DNA from 2 places in the Aquibium pacificum genome. Region 1 is predicted to be linked to the other one. Evidence: predicted binding sites of a transcription regulator. Region 1 holds the regulator's gene; the other holds the start of a gene.
The links. Region 1 encodes LexA, which represses DNA repair genes until DNA is damaged. Its sites were predicted from a motif close to TGTTCNNNNTGTGTTCNG; they were not measured.

Region 1 (7,574 bases):
GCCCTCGCGGGGCGCCTTGATGCGAATGACCGGCTTCACGCCGGCTGGCGCCTCGGACGGATCGCGGTCGCGCCAGCGGCCATCGTAGCGGGGTGGGCGGCCTTCCGCCCGCGCCCTTTCGCGCATCTCCTCCAGTTCGGCCTGGGATGCGTAGCAGCGATAGGCCTTGCCGCGCCTGACGAGTTCTTCCCCGATCTCGCGGTGGCGGTCGGCGCGGGCGAACTGCGAGACGGGTTCGCCGTCCCAGGTGAGGCCGAGCCAGGAAAGGCCGTCGAGGATCGCCGCGGTCGCCGCTTCCGTCGAGCGCTCGCGATCGGTATCCTCGATCCGCAGCAGCATCCTGCCGCCCGTGTGCCGGGCGAAAAGCCAGTTGAAGAGCGCGGTCCGCGCGCCGCCGATGTGAAGGTAACCGGTGGGGGACGGCGCGAAGCGCGTGACGACGGGTGCGGACATCGGTTTCCGGGAGCTTTGCGTGCTGGGCGCCTTGGTGCCACTGCGCGGGTGATTTCGGGTGGCGTTCATGTAGCATAGGATCATCGGGGTGCAAGCCGTCGGACATGTCGGGACCTTCGGGGGCCACCTTTCGACGGCAGGGACGGGGTCGCGATGGCGACGGTCGACGAACCGGATCCGGAGGAAAGGGGGATGCTGCCCGTCCCGGGCGTGCTCGTGACGGCAGGCGCGGACCGTGAGCATAAGAACGCAGGAGGCGTCGCGTATCGGCCGGCCGCGCGGATGGATGCCATCGCCAATTCCCTGGGAGCGGCGCTGGCGGACGCCGTCGCCGCAGAGCGCGACCGCGGAACGGCTTTCCTGTTTCTTCCGGTGATTCTGTGCTCGGGTGCGGCGCTGTATTGGGCACTGCCCCTGGAACCGCCGTTCACATTTGTGGCCGCTGGCCTGGCATCTTGCTTGCTCGCGCGCGCCTTTCTCCCGCGGGCCGGTGTGTGGCGGCTTCTGTCGACGATCCTCATCGTGTCCATGCTGGGCATGCTCGCCGGAAAGCTCGAGACCTGGCGTGCCGGGACCAGAATGCTCGGCTCCGAGATCCCGACGTTCGTGACCGGCCGGGTGGTGGCGCTCGAACGTCAGGCAAGCGGCCGGGTCCGGCTCACGATCGACCTTCGGTCGACCGACCGGCCGGTGCTTCGATACGCGCCGGAGCGGGTCCGGCTTTCGGCACGGTCCCTGCCTGCCGAAATCCGCGCGGGGGACCGCGTTGCCGGCTACGCTCGGCTCTTCCCTCCCTCGGGGCCGGCCCGGCCGTTCGGCTACGACTTCGCCTTCGAGAGCTACATGGACGGCATCGGCGCCACCGGGTTCTTTCTTTCCGATCCAGAATCGGTGAGCCTCGACGAAGCGCCGGACTGGCGCGCGGTCCTTTCCGCCCGGATCGCCGACATGCGCCAGGCGATCGCGGGCCGGATCACCGGCCGGATCGACGGACCCGAAGGCCAGATCGCGGCGGCGCTCATCGCCGGAACGCGCGCGGGTATTCCGGAGGAGATCAACGAGGCGCTACGAAAGACCGGCCTCGCGCACGTCCTGTCAATTTCGGGACTGCATATGGCGCTCGTCGCCGGCACGGTCATGTTCGCGCTGCGCTTCGTCTTCGCGCTGTTTCCCGGGTTCGCCTCGCGCCTGCCCGTGAAGAAGTACGCGGCCGCCGTCGCGTTACTGGCGGCGGGCTACTACCTGTTGATTTCGGGCGCGGCGGTCGCGGCACAGCGCAGCTTCATCATGATCGCCGTGATGCTGGTAGCGCTGCTGTTCGACCGGTCGGCGATCACGATGCGCAATCTCGCGATCTCGGCGCTCATCGTCATCGCGATCGCCCCGCACGAGGTCGTCGGGCCGAGCTTCCAGATGTCGTTCGCCGCCACGGCGGCGCTGATCGCGGCCTACGCCTGGTGGTCCGAGCGTCGATCGGACCGTTTCACGGGAGGGCAACCTGCGCGAGGCTCGACGGTCGGCAACGGCTTGCGGCTCTTCCTGCTCTACTGCGCCGGCATCGCGGTGACCTCCCTTGTAGCGGGAACCGCGACTGCGCTCTATGGCGTCTGGCATTTCCACCGCATGGCACCGCTCGGTCTCCTCGCCAATCTCGGCGCCATGCCGGTCGTGTCCTTCGTGATCATGCCTTCGGCGGTTCTTGCCGGCATCCTGATGCCGTTGGGCCTCGAAGGCTTCGCGCTCGATGTCATGGGGTGGGGGATCGGGGTCATGGTCTCGATCGCCCAATGGCTTGCCCAACGCACGCCGTTCGACGCGGTCGGCGCGATCCCGCTGTCGGCCGTGCTTTCGATGACCATCGCGCTTGTGCTCGTGACCGTCCTGTCGACATGGCTGCGCCTCGCCGCCTTGCCGTTTTTGATCGTGGGAATTGCGCTCATCGCGGCGCGCGATCTCCCGGACGTCCTGCTCTCGGAGGATGGAAACTTGATCGCGATGCGCACGCGGGCCGGGGAACTTGCCGTCAGCAAGGAGCGCCCGAACCGTTTCGTCACCGGTATCTGGATGGACGCGGCAATGACACACAAGGTTGCGACACCGGTTTCCACCTCCGAATCGCTTACGGCGGTCACAACGGCACAACGCGCTTCGGAGGTCTTCGTCTGCAACGACACGGGTTGCATCGCGCGACACGGCGGCGGAGCGATGGTGGCGTTCGTGCCCGCCGGAGGGAACGCGGGCTCGCTCTGCGGTTTCGTCGACGTCCTGGTGATCGACGATGCGACGGCAGCGAACCCGTGCGCCTCGGCAAAGGTGCTCGTCGTCATCAAACGCGACCTCGCGCGGCGTGGCAGTGCCGAGATCCGCTTGGCGGAGGAAGGGGAGGAACCTCGCGCCGAGATCCGGTTCGCCGTACGGGAGCCGTACCGGCCCTGGCATGATCATCGGCGGTATTCGCGGGAGGCCCGCGGAATGCCGCCTTACAAGCGGGAGCCGTAGCGGTCGCCCAACGCGAATCTCCGTCGAACCGAGGGGACGGAGGACTGGCCCGGCTTCAATACCGCCGGATCAGCCCGACCAGACGGCCCTGGACCTTCACCCGATCCGGCCCGAAGATGCGGGTTTCGTAGGCGGGATTGGCCGCTTCGAGCGCGATCGAGGCGCCCTTGCGGCGGAAACGCTTCAATGTGGCCTCCTCGTCGTCCACGAGCGCCACGACGATCTCGCCCGGACTGGCGGTCGAGGTGCTGCGGATCACCACCGTATCGCCGTCGAGAATGCCCGCCTCGATCATGGAATCGCCCCTGACCTCGAGTGCGAAATGTTCGCCGCCGGAGAGCATGTCCGGCGGAACCGCGACGGAATGCGTCTGGTGCTGGATTGCGTCGATGGGAACGCCGGCTGCGATCCTGCCCATGACGGGAATGGAAATCGCCGCCGTGTCGTCGTTGCTCGCCCGGCGCGCGGGGGCCGGTTCAGGCTTTCTCGAAAGGCTGCCTTCGATGACGCTCGGGGAAAACTTGCGCGGTCCGCCAAGCCCAGGCGCGATGGACTCGGGCAGCCGGATCACCTCCAGCGCGCGAGCCCGGTTCGGCAGCCGCCGGATGAAGCCGCGCTCTTCAAGAGCCGTTATCAGGCGATGGATGCCCGATTTCGACGCCAGGTCGAGCGCCTCCTTCATCTCGTCGAAGGAGGGGGGAATTCCCGACTCCTTCAGCCGCTCGTGGATGAAGAGCAGGAGTTCGTGTTGCTTGCGCGTCAGCATCTTTGCACCCCTCGGGGAATCGGACGGCTAAAAAACAAAACCGGAACAAACCTATCTGTTCCAGTCTTGTTCCGCAACAGTTTAAATTTGAGTGAATCTGTTTACCGTTCGTTCACGACAGCATCAGGAGCTGGCATTCCTCTCCGGCGTCGGCGGGCGGCGCGAAGGGCGCGCGCACGATCAGAGCGGCGGAATCCGCCATCACGCGCAACATGGAGGAATCCTGGATCGCTGAAGGCGTTGCGACAATCCCATCCGCTTCCCGGCGGATTGCGGCGCGCAGATAGTCCTGTCGCTGGTCGTTCGCGGGGACGGGCGCACCAAGGATGCCCTGCCGCAAGTCGGCCTCGTGCAGCCGGCCCGCCATGCACGCGACCAGCGGCTTCAGGAAGACGTAGGAGCAGACGAGGCTCGCGACCGGATTGCCGGGCAGGCCGACGATCTTGCGGCCGCCGAGCGTTCCCGCCATGAGCGGCTTGCCCGGCCGCATGGCGATCTTCCAGAAGTCGAGCTCGCCGCCGCGTGCCGTCAGCACCTCGCGCACGAGGTCGTGGACCCCGACCGACGCGCCGCCGATGGTCACGATGAGGTCCGCGCCCGCTTCGAGCGCCCGGTCGAGCGTGGCCGAGATCGCGTCGCGGTCGTCCGCCACGATCCCACAGTCGAGGACCCGAGCCCCCGCCGACCGGACGATCTCCGCCACGCCGAGCCCGTTCGAAGCAATGATCTGGCCGGGTCCCACGACGCTGCCGGGTGGCAGCAGTTCATCGCCGGTCGCGATGATCGCCACGAGCGGCTTCCTCACAACGTCGAGTGCGGCATGATTGGCCGAGGCGGCGAGCGACAGGGCCGGCGGGTCGAGCCGGCGTCCCCGATCCAGGAGCGGCTGGCCTTCTGAAAAATCGAGGCCACGGGCGCGCACGTGGCGGCTGGCGGCGACGGTCTCCTTCGCCTCTATCATGTCGTCTGCGACCGAGGCGGCGTCTTCTTGGATCAGGACGCAGTCGCTGCCTTCGGGCATCGGCGCGCCGGTGAAGATACGGACCGCCTCACCCGGGCCGACGGCGCCGGAAAACGGTCGTCCCGCCGGCGCAGACCCGATCACCCGCAGCCTGGCCGGCAGCCGGGCGACGTCGGCCGAGCGTACCGCGTAGCCGTCCATGGCGGAGGCGTCGAACGGCGGCTGGGTGCGCAGGGAACGTATGTCCGTGGCGAGAATGCGGTCGCCGCATTCCGCGATCGGCAGGCGTTCGGCGTCCAGCGGCCTGACGCCGTCGAGAAGCAGGCGCAGCGCCTCGTCGACGGGGATGAGTGCCGTTGCCTTAGCCTGCATCGACGTGCCAGTCGCCCGATTTGCCGCCCGACTTCTCCAGCAGGCGGATGCCCGAGATGATCATGCCGCGGTCGACCGCCTTGGCCATGTCGTAGATGGTGAGGCATGCAACCGAGACGGCGGTGAGCGCCTCCATCTCCACGCCGGTCTTGCCGGTCACCGACGCGGTGGCCCTGACGCGCAGCCCGGGCAGGCTCTCGTCCGGGTCGATCTCGACCGACACCTTGTTCAGCATGAGCGGATGGCAGAGCGGAATCAGTTCGTGCGTCTTCTTGGCCGCCATAATCCCGGCGATCCGCGCCGTGCCGAGCACGTCTCCCTTTTTGGCATTGCCGTCGAGGATCATGCGCAAGGTGGCGGGCGCCATCGCGACGCTGCCCTCGGCGACCGCCACGCGCGCGGTTTCGGCCTTCGCGCCCACGTCGACCATGTGCGCTTCACCGGAAGCGCCGATGTGGGTGAGGGCGGCCTTCCCGGGCATGAGGACCTCAGGCCGACTTCCGCACGTCCGACGTGCCGAGCCCGAGCAGCGCCTTCGTGGCCGCCGTGACGTCTTCCCGGCGCATCAGGCTTTCGCCGACGAGGAACGTCTTGATGCCGTGCGCGGCGAGCCGCCGGCAGTCGCCGTTCGTGGAGATGCCGCTTTCGCCAACGAGGATGCGGTCGCCGGGAACCATCGCGGCCAGACGCTCGGATGTCGCGAGATCGACCTCGAAGGTCCGCAGATTGCGGTTGTTGATGCCGATCAGCGGCGAGGAAAGCCGAAGCGCGCGTTCCATTTCCGGTTCGTCGTGTACCTCCACGAGTACCGCCATCCCGAGCGAGCGGGCGGCTTCCTCCAGCGCTTGCGCCTCGCCGTCCGAGACGCTCGCCATGATGATCAGGATTGCATCGGCACCCCAGCTTCGGGCCTCGTAGACCTGGTAGGGTTCGAACATGAAATCCTTGCGCAGCGCCGGCAGCGACGTCTCCGAACGCGCGGCTGTCAAGAATTCGGGCGCGCCCTGGAACGAAGGCGTGTCGGTCAGCACTGACAGGCAGGCGGCACCGCCATATTCATAGGCCCGGGCGAGTGCGGGCGGGTCGAAGTCGGGCCGGATCAGCCCTTTGGACGGGCTTGCCTTCTTGATCTCAGCGATCAGTGCGAAGGCGCCTGCATCGATCCTTGCGCGGATCGCGTCGGCGAAGTCGCGGGGAGGGGAGGCGTCCAGCGCGCGCGCCCGCATGTCGGCAAGCGGGACGAGCGCCTTCGCCGCGGCGATCTCGTCGCGCTTGTAGGCCTCGATCCTGCGCAGGATGTCGGTCATTCGCCGGCCTCGCGGTTCGAGACGGCAACCAGCCGTTCGAGGGCCTTCTCGGCCTTGCCGCTGTCGATCGATTCCGCTGCCAGAGAGACGCCGTCGCGCAGCGTGGGGGCTCGTCCCGCCACGACGAGTGCTGCTGCTGCGTTCGCCAGGACGATGTCGCGGTAGGGGGATTTCTCGCCTCCGAGCACCGATCGTAGCGCCAGCGCGTTGTGGGCCGCATCGCCGCCACGGAGATCGGCGAAGGCGGCGCGCGCCAGGCCCGCATCCTCGGGTTCGATCGTGAACACGTCCACGACCCCGTCCTTCAGCGCCGCCACCCTGGTGGTGCCCGCCGTGGTGACCTCGTCGAGACCGTCGCCATGCACCACCCAGGCGGCCTCGGCGCCGAGGGTCTTCAGCACGTTTGCCACCGGCTCGACCCATTCGGGCGCGAAGACGCCGACCAGCAGGCGCTTCACGCCGGCCGGGTTCGACAGCGGGCCGAGCAGGTTGAAGATGGTACGGGTTCCGAGTTCGACCCGGGCGGGCCCGACATGCTTCATCGCCGAATGGTGCTTCGGCGCAAACATGAAGCCGACGCCGGCCTCGCGGATGCACGCCGCGATACCGGCCGGACCGATGTCGAGGTCAATACCCAGCGCCGACAGAGTGTCGGCGGCGCCGGACTTGGACGACAGGGCCCGGTTGCCGTGCTTGGCGACGTTGACCCCGGCGCCGGCCAGCACGAAGGCCGCGCAGGTCGATATGTTGTAGGAGCCCGAAACGTCGCCGCCGGTGCCGACGATGTCGATCGCGTCCGCGGGCGCCTCAACCGGCAGCATCTTGGCGCGCATCGTCGCGACGGCGCCGGAGATCTCCTCGACGGTTTCGCCGCGCACACGCATGGCCATGAGAAAGCCGCCGATCTGCGCCGGCGTGGCTTCCCCCGACATGACGATGTCGAAGGCGGCGCGCGCTTCGTCGAACGTCAGCGCGCTACCCGACGCGACCTTGGCGATGAATGGCTTGAAGTCGCTCATCCCGCGTCAAAAGCTCAGGGCCTGCTGGATGGCCGACTGGTTGACGCGCACGTCGTAGCGGCCGCGCAGCTCCGAGACGAGCTGGTCGAGCAGATCGTCCGACCAGCCAGACTGGAGCGCCTCGCGCGTCTGCGGCGTCAGCGATTCGGCGCTGGCTCCCGCCGGCTCGAACACCTCCGTGACCTTGTAGACGATCT
Region 2 (7,574 bases), on a different contig from region 1:
GGGCAGATCGCGCGCGTGATCGCGACGAGGTCTGAACCCGGCCCTCAGGCGAGGACGCCCAGCGTGGCAGCGGCGAGCACGACATATCGTGCCGTCTTGGCGATGGTGACCAGGACGACGAAACTCGACAGCGGCTCGCGCAGGACTCCGGCGGCTACGGTCAGCGCATCGCCACCGATCGGCGCCCAGGAAAGCAGCAGGCTCCACCGCCCCCACTTCCGATACCACCCTGTCGCCCGGTCGAGCGCTGCGGGGCCGACCGGGAACCATTTCCGGTCACGAAAGCGCTCGACGCCGCGCCCGAGCGCCCAATTGACGACCGCGCCGAGAACGTTGCCGAGGCTGGCGACGGCAACCAGCAGGACCGGCGAATGCGTGCCGGCGACCAGCAGCCCGACCAGCGCCGCCTCCGACTGTGCCGGGAAAATCGTCGCTGCGCCGAAGGCTATGGCAAACAGGCCAGCCAGAATTGCGAGGTCATCCATGACGACGGTGCCGAATACATCCGCCGATCTCACCGCGCATGCGGCGATGCGCAATGCAGGTCGTCGATGACGTAGGCATGGGCGTGCCTGTCGCGGCCATCCGCGAAGCCCCAATTCCAGTGCCGATGGCTGGCTGGCGGGCCTTCATGCGAATGCTCGTCGATCTCCGGATCGCTCGCTGGCCAATGCCGTTTGACGGACATTGCCCTTCCACGGAGGTGGATCGGCGACCTTCCTGAACAAGATCCTTTACCGCCACATACCGCGCATCCTTGCCTTCATGTCGACGCGGATCCCGGGCTGCGGCGAGCGTCCTGCGGCGGCGGCCGACGGCGGCGGCCAGGACGTCCGGTCGAACCGGTCGAGGATGTGGTCCGGGATGAAGCGCGTGCGCTGCGCATAGACGTGGCGGTCGCCGCGCGCGGCCTGTCCGTGCACGAAGAAGCGTTGCGGCGTGATCAGGTGGAGCGAATCCTTGGCGCGCGTCATCGCGACGTAGAGGAGGCGACGCTCCTCCTCGATCTCCTCGCGCTCGCCAGCGGCGAGGTCAGAGGGAATGCAGCCGTCGACGGCGTTGAGCACGAAGACCTTCGTCCACTCCTGCCCCTTGGCCGAATGGATGGTGGAGAGGATCAGGTAGTCCTCGTCCAGATGCGGCGGCCCGGCCTCGTCGCTGGTCGCGTCAGGCGGATCGAGCGTCAGGTCCGTCAGGAAGCGCTCGCGCGAAGGGTAGCCGGCCGCGATCTGCTCCAGCGTCAGGAGGTCGGCGCGCCGCGCCGCGGCGTCCTCGTGGTTCCTGTCCAGATGCGGCTCGTACCAGAGCCGCACCCGTTCCAGGTCGGCAGGCCATGCCGACTTGCCCTTCAAGCCGCAGAAGAGCTCCACGAAGGCCGGCCAGTCGGTCTCCGCGCGTGCCGGAGGCTTGAAGAACTGCAGCCCGAGAACGGGGTCGAGTGCCCGCTCCATCGCCTCGATCGCGGCACTTGCGGCCGAGGGGCCGACGCCCTGCATCAGCTGCAGGACACGAAAGCCGGCCACCCGGTCACGCGGGTTCTCCGCGAAACGCAGCGCGGCGAGCACGTCCTTCACATGAGCGGAATCGAGGAACTTCAGCCCACCGAACTTCACGAAGGGGATGTTGCGGCGCGTGAGTTCGATCTCCAGCGGGCCGGAATGATGCGAGGCGCGGAAGAGCACCGCCTGATGCTTCAGCAGCGTACCCCGCTCGCGCTCCTCCAGCACCTCTTCGCAGACATGGTTCGCCTGCTCGGCCTCGTCGCGCACGGTGACCAGCCGCGGCTTCTCGGAAGAGCGCCGCTCCGTCCACAGGTCCTTGGTGAAGCGCTCCGACGCCTCGCCGATTACGGCGTTGGCGGCGGCGAGCAGTGTGTCGGTCGAGCGGTAGTTGCGGTCGAGCGTGACGATCCCCGCCGGCTCCGCGAACAGGGTCGGGAAATCGAGGATGTTCCTCACCTCCGCAGCGCGAAAGGAATAGATCGACTGCGCGTCGTCGCCGACCACGGTCAGCCCGTGCCCGTCCGGCTTCAGTGCGGTGAGGATCGCCGCCTGCAGGCGGTTGGTGTCCTGGTACTCGTCGACGAGGATGTGGTCGAAACGGCCGCCGAGGTGCCCGGCGATCGCCGGCTCGGCACACATCTGCGCCCACCAGAGCAGGAGATCGTCGTAGTCGAGCACGTTCTGCGCCTGCTTGGCCTCGACATAGGTTGCAAACAGCGTCTTCAACTCCTGCGCCCAGCCGATGCACCAGGGAAAGCTCTTGGCCAGCACCGGCTCCAGTTCGGCCTGCGCGTTGACCACGCGCGAATAGATGGCCAGGCACGTGCCCTTTGCCGGAAAGCGGCTCTCGGTCTTCGACAGGCCGAGTTCGTGCCGGACGAGGTTCATCAGGTCGGCCGAATCCTCGCGGTCGTGAATGGTGAAGGCCGGATCGAGCCCGATTTCCAGCGCATAGTCGCGCAGCAGCCGCGCGCCGACCGCGTGGAAGGTGCCAGCCCAGGTCAGGCCTTCCGTCAGCACCGCGGCCTTGTCGCCCATCACCTCCGCCGCGATCCGCTCGACCCGCTTCGTCATCTCCGACGCCGCCCGGCGGGAAAACGTCATCAGCAGGATGCGACGCGGATCGGCACCCTTGACGATCAGATGCGCGACGCGATGCGCCAGCGTGCTGGTCTTGCCCGAGCCGGCGCCGGCGATGATCAGCAGCGGAGCGGCCACTTCGCCACCCCCATGTTCAACGGCTGCCCGCTGCTCCCGGTTCAGGCGCGCGAGATAATCCTTCGGCTCCCTGGCGAGGGGCGAATCACGGAGGGCGAGGTTCATGCGCGGGAATGAAGCCCGTTTCCGCTTTGTTCGCAACCGCTTCGCATCACCCGGCGGACGCGTTGTAGGCGCGGTACCGCCGGGCGGCACGGACGAGGAGGAAGTTTACACGCGCCGAGTTTGTAGGCATGTTTCCGCATCGGGAAATCAGATGGAGTGTCCCTGCGCATGTCGTTGGCACTCCGCCCAACCGGAGCCTTTCTGATCCATGTGTCTGTTGTGCGGCCCGCAAGCGCCTGCATTCGGAGAGTTCGGCATAACCGAGCGGCCGGCGCAGGATCTCGAGGGCCTTTTCTGGGAGGGGACCCATGAGGAGGCAGCCGCCGGCGCGGTCCGCTCGGTGTTGAAGACGGTGCAGGCGCGCAGCGGCGACCTGGGACGATCGCTCTGGGGCGGCTCGATCGTCGGCGTCTCCTGGAATACGGGGCCGGGACGATTTCGTACGTTCGTCGGATTCGAGAGGGGCGAGCGCGAGGCGGCCAGCGAAGAGGCCTGGACGAAGCTCGCGCTCCCGGCGCGGAAATACGCTACCGTGTGGCACTCCGATACCGACGGTGACGTCGTGGAGCGCTACGGTCGGATGATCGAGTGGATCGGCATGGTCGGGCATGTGCGCCCGAGGGACGGACCGCATCACCGCGAGGAATATGCGGCCGACGTCGATTTCGACGGGTTGCCGATGCTGCGGCTGATGCTGCCGATCGCCTGACGGGGCGGCGCGAGGCGAGGCTTGCATCGGGTCGTCCGCGAACCGTGAAATCCGCCGCGAGCGTCGATGCTTTTGCTCGAATTCGCGTGGCTCTAGCTCTCCTTCGCCCTAGTCCGCCTGAGCGGCCACATCGCCGCGATGCCGAGGAACGGTCCCGCCGCCAATGCCGCCAGCACGGGCGGCCAGCCGAAGGCCTGCGCGGCGACCGGGGTCATCTGCACGGTGAGAATGGTCAGCGCGAAGCCGATCGCCGTCTGGAAGGTCAGAAGGCTGCCGGCGAGGTGAGGCGGCGCCTTGTCGGCCACGATCGCGGAGAACTGGGCGGAATCCGGAATGACCGATATGCCCCACAGAAGCACCAGTGCGATCGTGATCGCGGGCGCGCCGCCAAAGGTCGCGGCCGTGAGAAGCCCCGCCAGTCCGCTGACTGCCATGGCCACGATCGTCACTTCCGCCTTGCCGACGCGATCGGCCGCCCAGCCGGCCGGCACGCAGAAGATGGCACCGAGCGCGATGGCGAGGAACGCCGTCAGCTTGCCAAGGCTCTGTGCATCCTCGGCAGCCATGCTGAACGAGAAGGACGCGGCCGAGGCGGCGCCGATCCAGGCCCACATGGAAAAGAGTTCCCACATGTGGCCGAAATAGCCGCAATAGGCGTAGCGGATCTCCCGGTTGGTCCAGGCGAGCCTGATCGCCGACGGCTCGAAACGTAAAGCGCGCACGTGATGCGGGCCGAGACCCGTCGCCAGTACAAGGAGGCCGCCGAGACCGGCCAGAGCCGAGGCGGCCATGACCGTCAGGCGCCAGTCCGCTCCGCCGAGAAAGGCTGCGAAGTAGGGCATCGAACTGCCCAAAGTGAGCGCGGCGACCAGCAGCCCAACGAGGAATCCGCGGTCGCGCAACCCCCAGCCGACGATGATCTTCATACCGATCGGGTACACGCCGGCCAGAAGCGCCCCGGTGGCGAACCGCGCGGCGATGGCGGCGTTGCCGCCGATGGGGAGGATCAGCAGAGACAGGTTGATGGCGGCGGCGAGGAGGGCGGACGCGGCGAACACGCGCCGGGGGTCAAGCCGGTCTGCGATGCCGCTGATCGAAACGACAAGCGCGCCGAGCACGAAGCCGGCCTGCACGCTGCTCGACAGCAGCGCCTGCCGTGTCGCGGACACCCCGGCCTCGCGCACCATGTCGGGAAGAATGGCCGCCGAGACGAACCACAGGCTCATGCCGGCCATCTCGGCCAGGACGAGGAGGAGGACGGATGCCGTCTTCGACGATGCGGCATACCGACCGGCACCCGCGGGGAGGGGCGTCACGCCAGCACCAGCGCCCGGATGCCATCGGCGACGAACTGGACCGCAAGCGCGGCGAGGATGACCCCGAGCAGACGGGTGAGGATCGAGCGTCCGGTCTGGCCGAGGAAGCGGTCGACGCGTTCGGCCAGCAGGAAAACGAGATAGGTGAGGGCGATGCAGACGAGAATCACGCCGACGAGCACGACCTGCGCGGCGACACTGTCGAAGGAGCCCGACAGCAGCACCGTCGCCGATATCGCCCCCGGCCCTGCAATGAGCGGGATGGCAAGCGGGAAGGCAGCGATGTTGTGGATGTGGTCGCGGGTGATCGCCGTGTCCGCGCTCTTTTCCTTCCGCTCCTGACGGCGCTCGAAGATCATCTCGAAGGCGATGAAGAACAGGAGCAGCCCGCCGGCGACCCGGAAGGCGGGCAGGGTGATGCCGAAGACCGAGAGGATCGCCGCGCCGGCCACCGCGAAGAGGGCGAGCACCAGGAAACCGATGATGGAAGCCCGCAACCCCACCTGCTGGCGCTCCGACCGGTTCATTCCCTTGGTGAGCGCGAGGAAGAGGGGCGCCAGACCGGGCGGGTCGACTGTGACGAGGATCGTCACGAAGGCATTGAAGATGCTGTCGATGCTCGGCATCGCTTCCCCCGCCATTCCGTTGCGGACCCAGTCATATCCTCCTCACCAGCGGTGAACCAGTACCGCGAGCGTGATGCCTGGTCCGCGCAAGCGCAACCGGAGATCCGTTGACCGATATCAAAGCGCGCAGCGCCTGACCGCTTATGTTTCATGCGAACTGTCGGCGCGGCCGGCGATATCCAACCTACGGGAGGCATTCGGCATGTCACATGTGGTGGTTCTTGGAGCGGGGCTCGGCGGCACGATCATGGCCTACGAACTTCGCGATGCCTTGGGCAAGGCGCACCGGGTCTCGGTCGTGAACAATGGCAGCAGCTACTCCTTCGTGCCATCCAATCCCTGGGTCGCCGTCGGCTGGCGCAGCCGCGAGGCGATCGAGGTCGATCTCACCAAGGTATTCGGGCGGCGCGGCATCGAACTCTACCCGCAGGGTGCAAAAAGCGTCCATCCCGCCGAGAAGCGGATCGAGCTCAACGACGGGGCTGCGCTTTCCTACGATTATCTGGTGATAGCGACGGGGCCGGACCTCGCCTTCGACGAGATCGAGGGGTTTGGGCCCGCGGCCAACACGCAGTCGGTCTGCCATGTCGACCATGCTCTACAGGCAAAGACCGCGTTCGACGAACTGGTGAAGAATCCCGGCCCGGTGATCATCGGCGCCGTGCAGGGAGCATCCTGCTTCGGGCCGGCCTACGAATTCGCCTTCATCCTCGACAAGGCGCTGCGCGACGCAAAGGTCCGCGACAAGGTGCCGATGACCTTCGTGACGTCTGAGCCGTATATCGGCCATCTCGGGCTCGACGGGGTGGGCGACACCAAGGGCCTGCTCGAGAGCGAGCTTCGCCAGCATCACATCAAGTGGATCACCAATGCCCGGGTAGACAAGGTCGAGCCCGCCACGCTGCACGTCTCGGAAATCGCCGAGGACGGATCGGTGCAGCGGACGCACGAACTCCCGCACCGCTTCATGATGATGCTGCCGGCGTTCCGCGGCGTGGAGGCGGTGCGCGGCATCGAAGGGCTGACCAATCCGCGCGGGTTCATCGTGGTCGACGCGCACCAGCGCAATCCGGCCTTCCCGCAGGTTTTCGGTATCGGCGTGTGCGTGGCGATCCCGCCGGTCGGCAAGACGCCGGTGCCGGTGGGCGTGCCGAAGACCGGTTTCATGATCGAATCCATGGTTACGGCGACGGCCCGAAACATCGCCCGCCTGGTCGACGGCAAGGAGCCGGACGCCCAGGGCACGTGGAACGCGGTCTGCCTTGCCGATTTCGGGGATTCGGGCATTGCCTTCGTAGCGCAGCCGCAGATTCCGCCGCGCAACGTCAACTGGTCCGCTTCGGGCAAGTGGGTCCACACGGCCAAGGTGGGGTTCGAAAAGTACTTCCTGCACAAGATCCGGTCGGGAAAGTCCGAGCCGTTCTACGAGAAGCTCGCGCTTCAGGTGCTCGGGATCGACAAGCTGAAGGACGTCAAGATCGATCTGGAGAAAGACAAGGCGCCCGCCTGAGCGCTCCCCCGGCCGGCGAAACCGGCCGGCGAGCGGCCGAAAGCGGCGGCGCGGGACTTGAACATCGCAAAACACATGCATAAGTGTTCATGTGTTCATTCAATGGAGATCCGCAATGACTCTCGATCGTTCCGTCCTCGCCTTCGCCGGCTTCATGGTGCTGCTCTCGGTCGCGCTGACCGTATGGGTATCGCCGCTCTTCGTCTGGTTCACCGTCTTCATCGGCCTGAACCTCCTGCAGTCCTCCTTCACCGGGTTCTGCCCGGCCGCGTCGATCTTCAAGCTGTTCGGCGTGAAGCCGGGCTGCGCCTTCTGAAAGACTGGGTCCCACCGATGCGCATTCTCCTGACCGTCGCGGCCGTGCTGGCGGCAAGCGTTGCCTTGGCCGAGCCGTATACCGTCGAGCCGACCACCATCACCGAATGGAAGGCGGTCTACGGCCGCGTGGAAGCGCGGGATCTCGTGCCAGCCAGGGCGCGCATCGGTGGCACGGTGGTCGACCTGATCGTCACCGAAGGCGACGAGGTGGAGGCCGGACAGCGCATCGCCACGGTGCGCGACGACAAGATCGACTTCCAGGTCGCCGCA

Region 2: ABGN05_RS27005 (ATP-dependent helicase) is a predicted target of LexA. The motif match lies at 2,842-2,859, and genes of this name have one in related genera.

Annotation. Positions count from the first base shown of each region.
Region 1 covers NZ_JBDPGJ010000003.1:514,467-522,040, reverse strand. The annotation lists gene gltX (glutamate--tRNA ligase) at 1-453, opposite strand, end outside; gene ABGN05_RS14970 (ComEC/Rec2 family competence protein) at 607-2,952, shown strand; gene lexA (transcriptional repressor LexA) at 3,008-3,718, opposite strand; gene ABGN05_RS14960 (molybdopterin molybdotransferase MoeA) at 3,831-5,051, opposite strand; gene moaC (cyclic pyranopterin monophosphate synthase MoaC) at 5,041-5,532, opposite strand; gene trpC (indole-3-glycerol phosphate synthase TrpC) at 5,540-6,358, opposite strand; gene trpD (anthranilate phosphoribosyltransferase) at 6,355-7,377, opposite strand; gene ABGN05_RS14940 (SurA N-terminal domain-containing protein) at 7,384-7,574, opposite strand, start outside.
Region 2 covers NZ_JBDPGJ010000008.1:167,276-174,849, reverse strand. The annotation lists gene ABGN05_RS27015 (YqaA family protein) at 45-485, opposite strand; gene ABGN05_RS27010 (hypothetical protein) at 515-688, opposite strand; gene ABGN05_RS27005 (ATP-dependent helicase) at 735-2,825, opposite strand; gene ABGN05_RS27000 (GyrI-like domain-containing protein) at 3,034-3,534, shown strand; gene ABGN05_RS26995 (MFS transporter) at 3,627-4,850, opposite strand; gene ABGN05_RS26990 (MarC family protein) at 4,847-5,476, opposite strand; gene ABGN05_RS26985 (NAD(P)/FAD-dependent oxidoreductase) at 5,679-6,986, shown strand; gene ABGN05_RS26980 (YgaP family membrane protein) at 7,102-7,302, shown strand; gene ABGN05_RS26975 (efflux RND transporter periplasmic adaptor subunit) at 7,320-7,574, shown strand, end outside.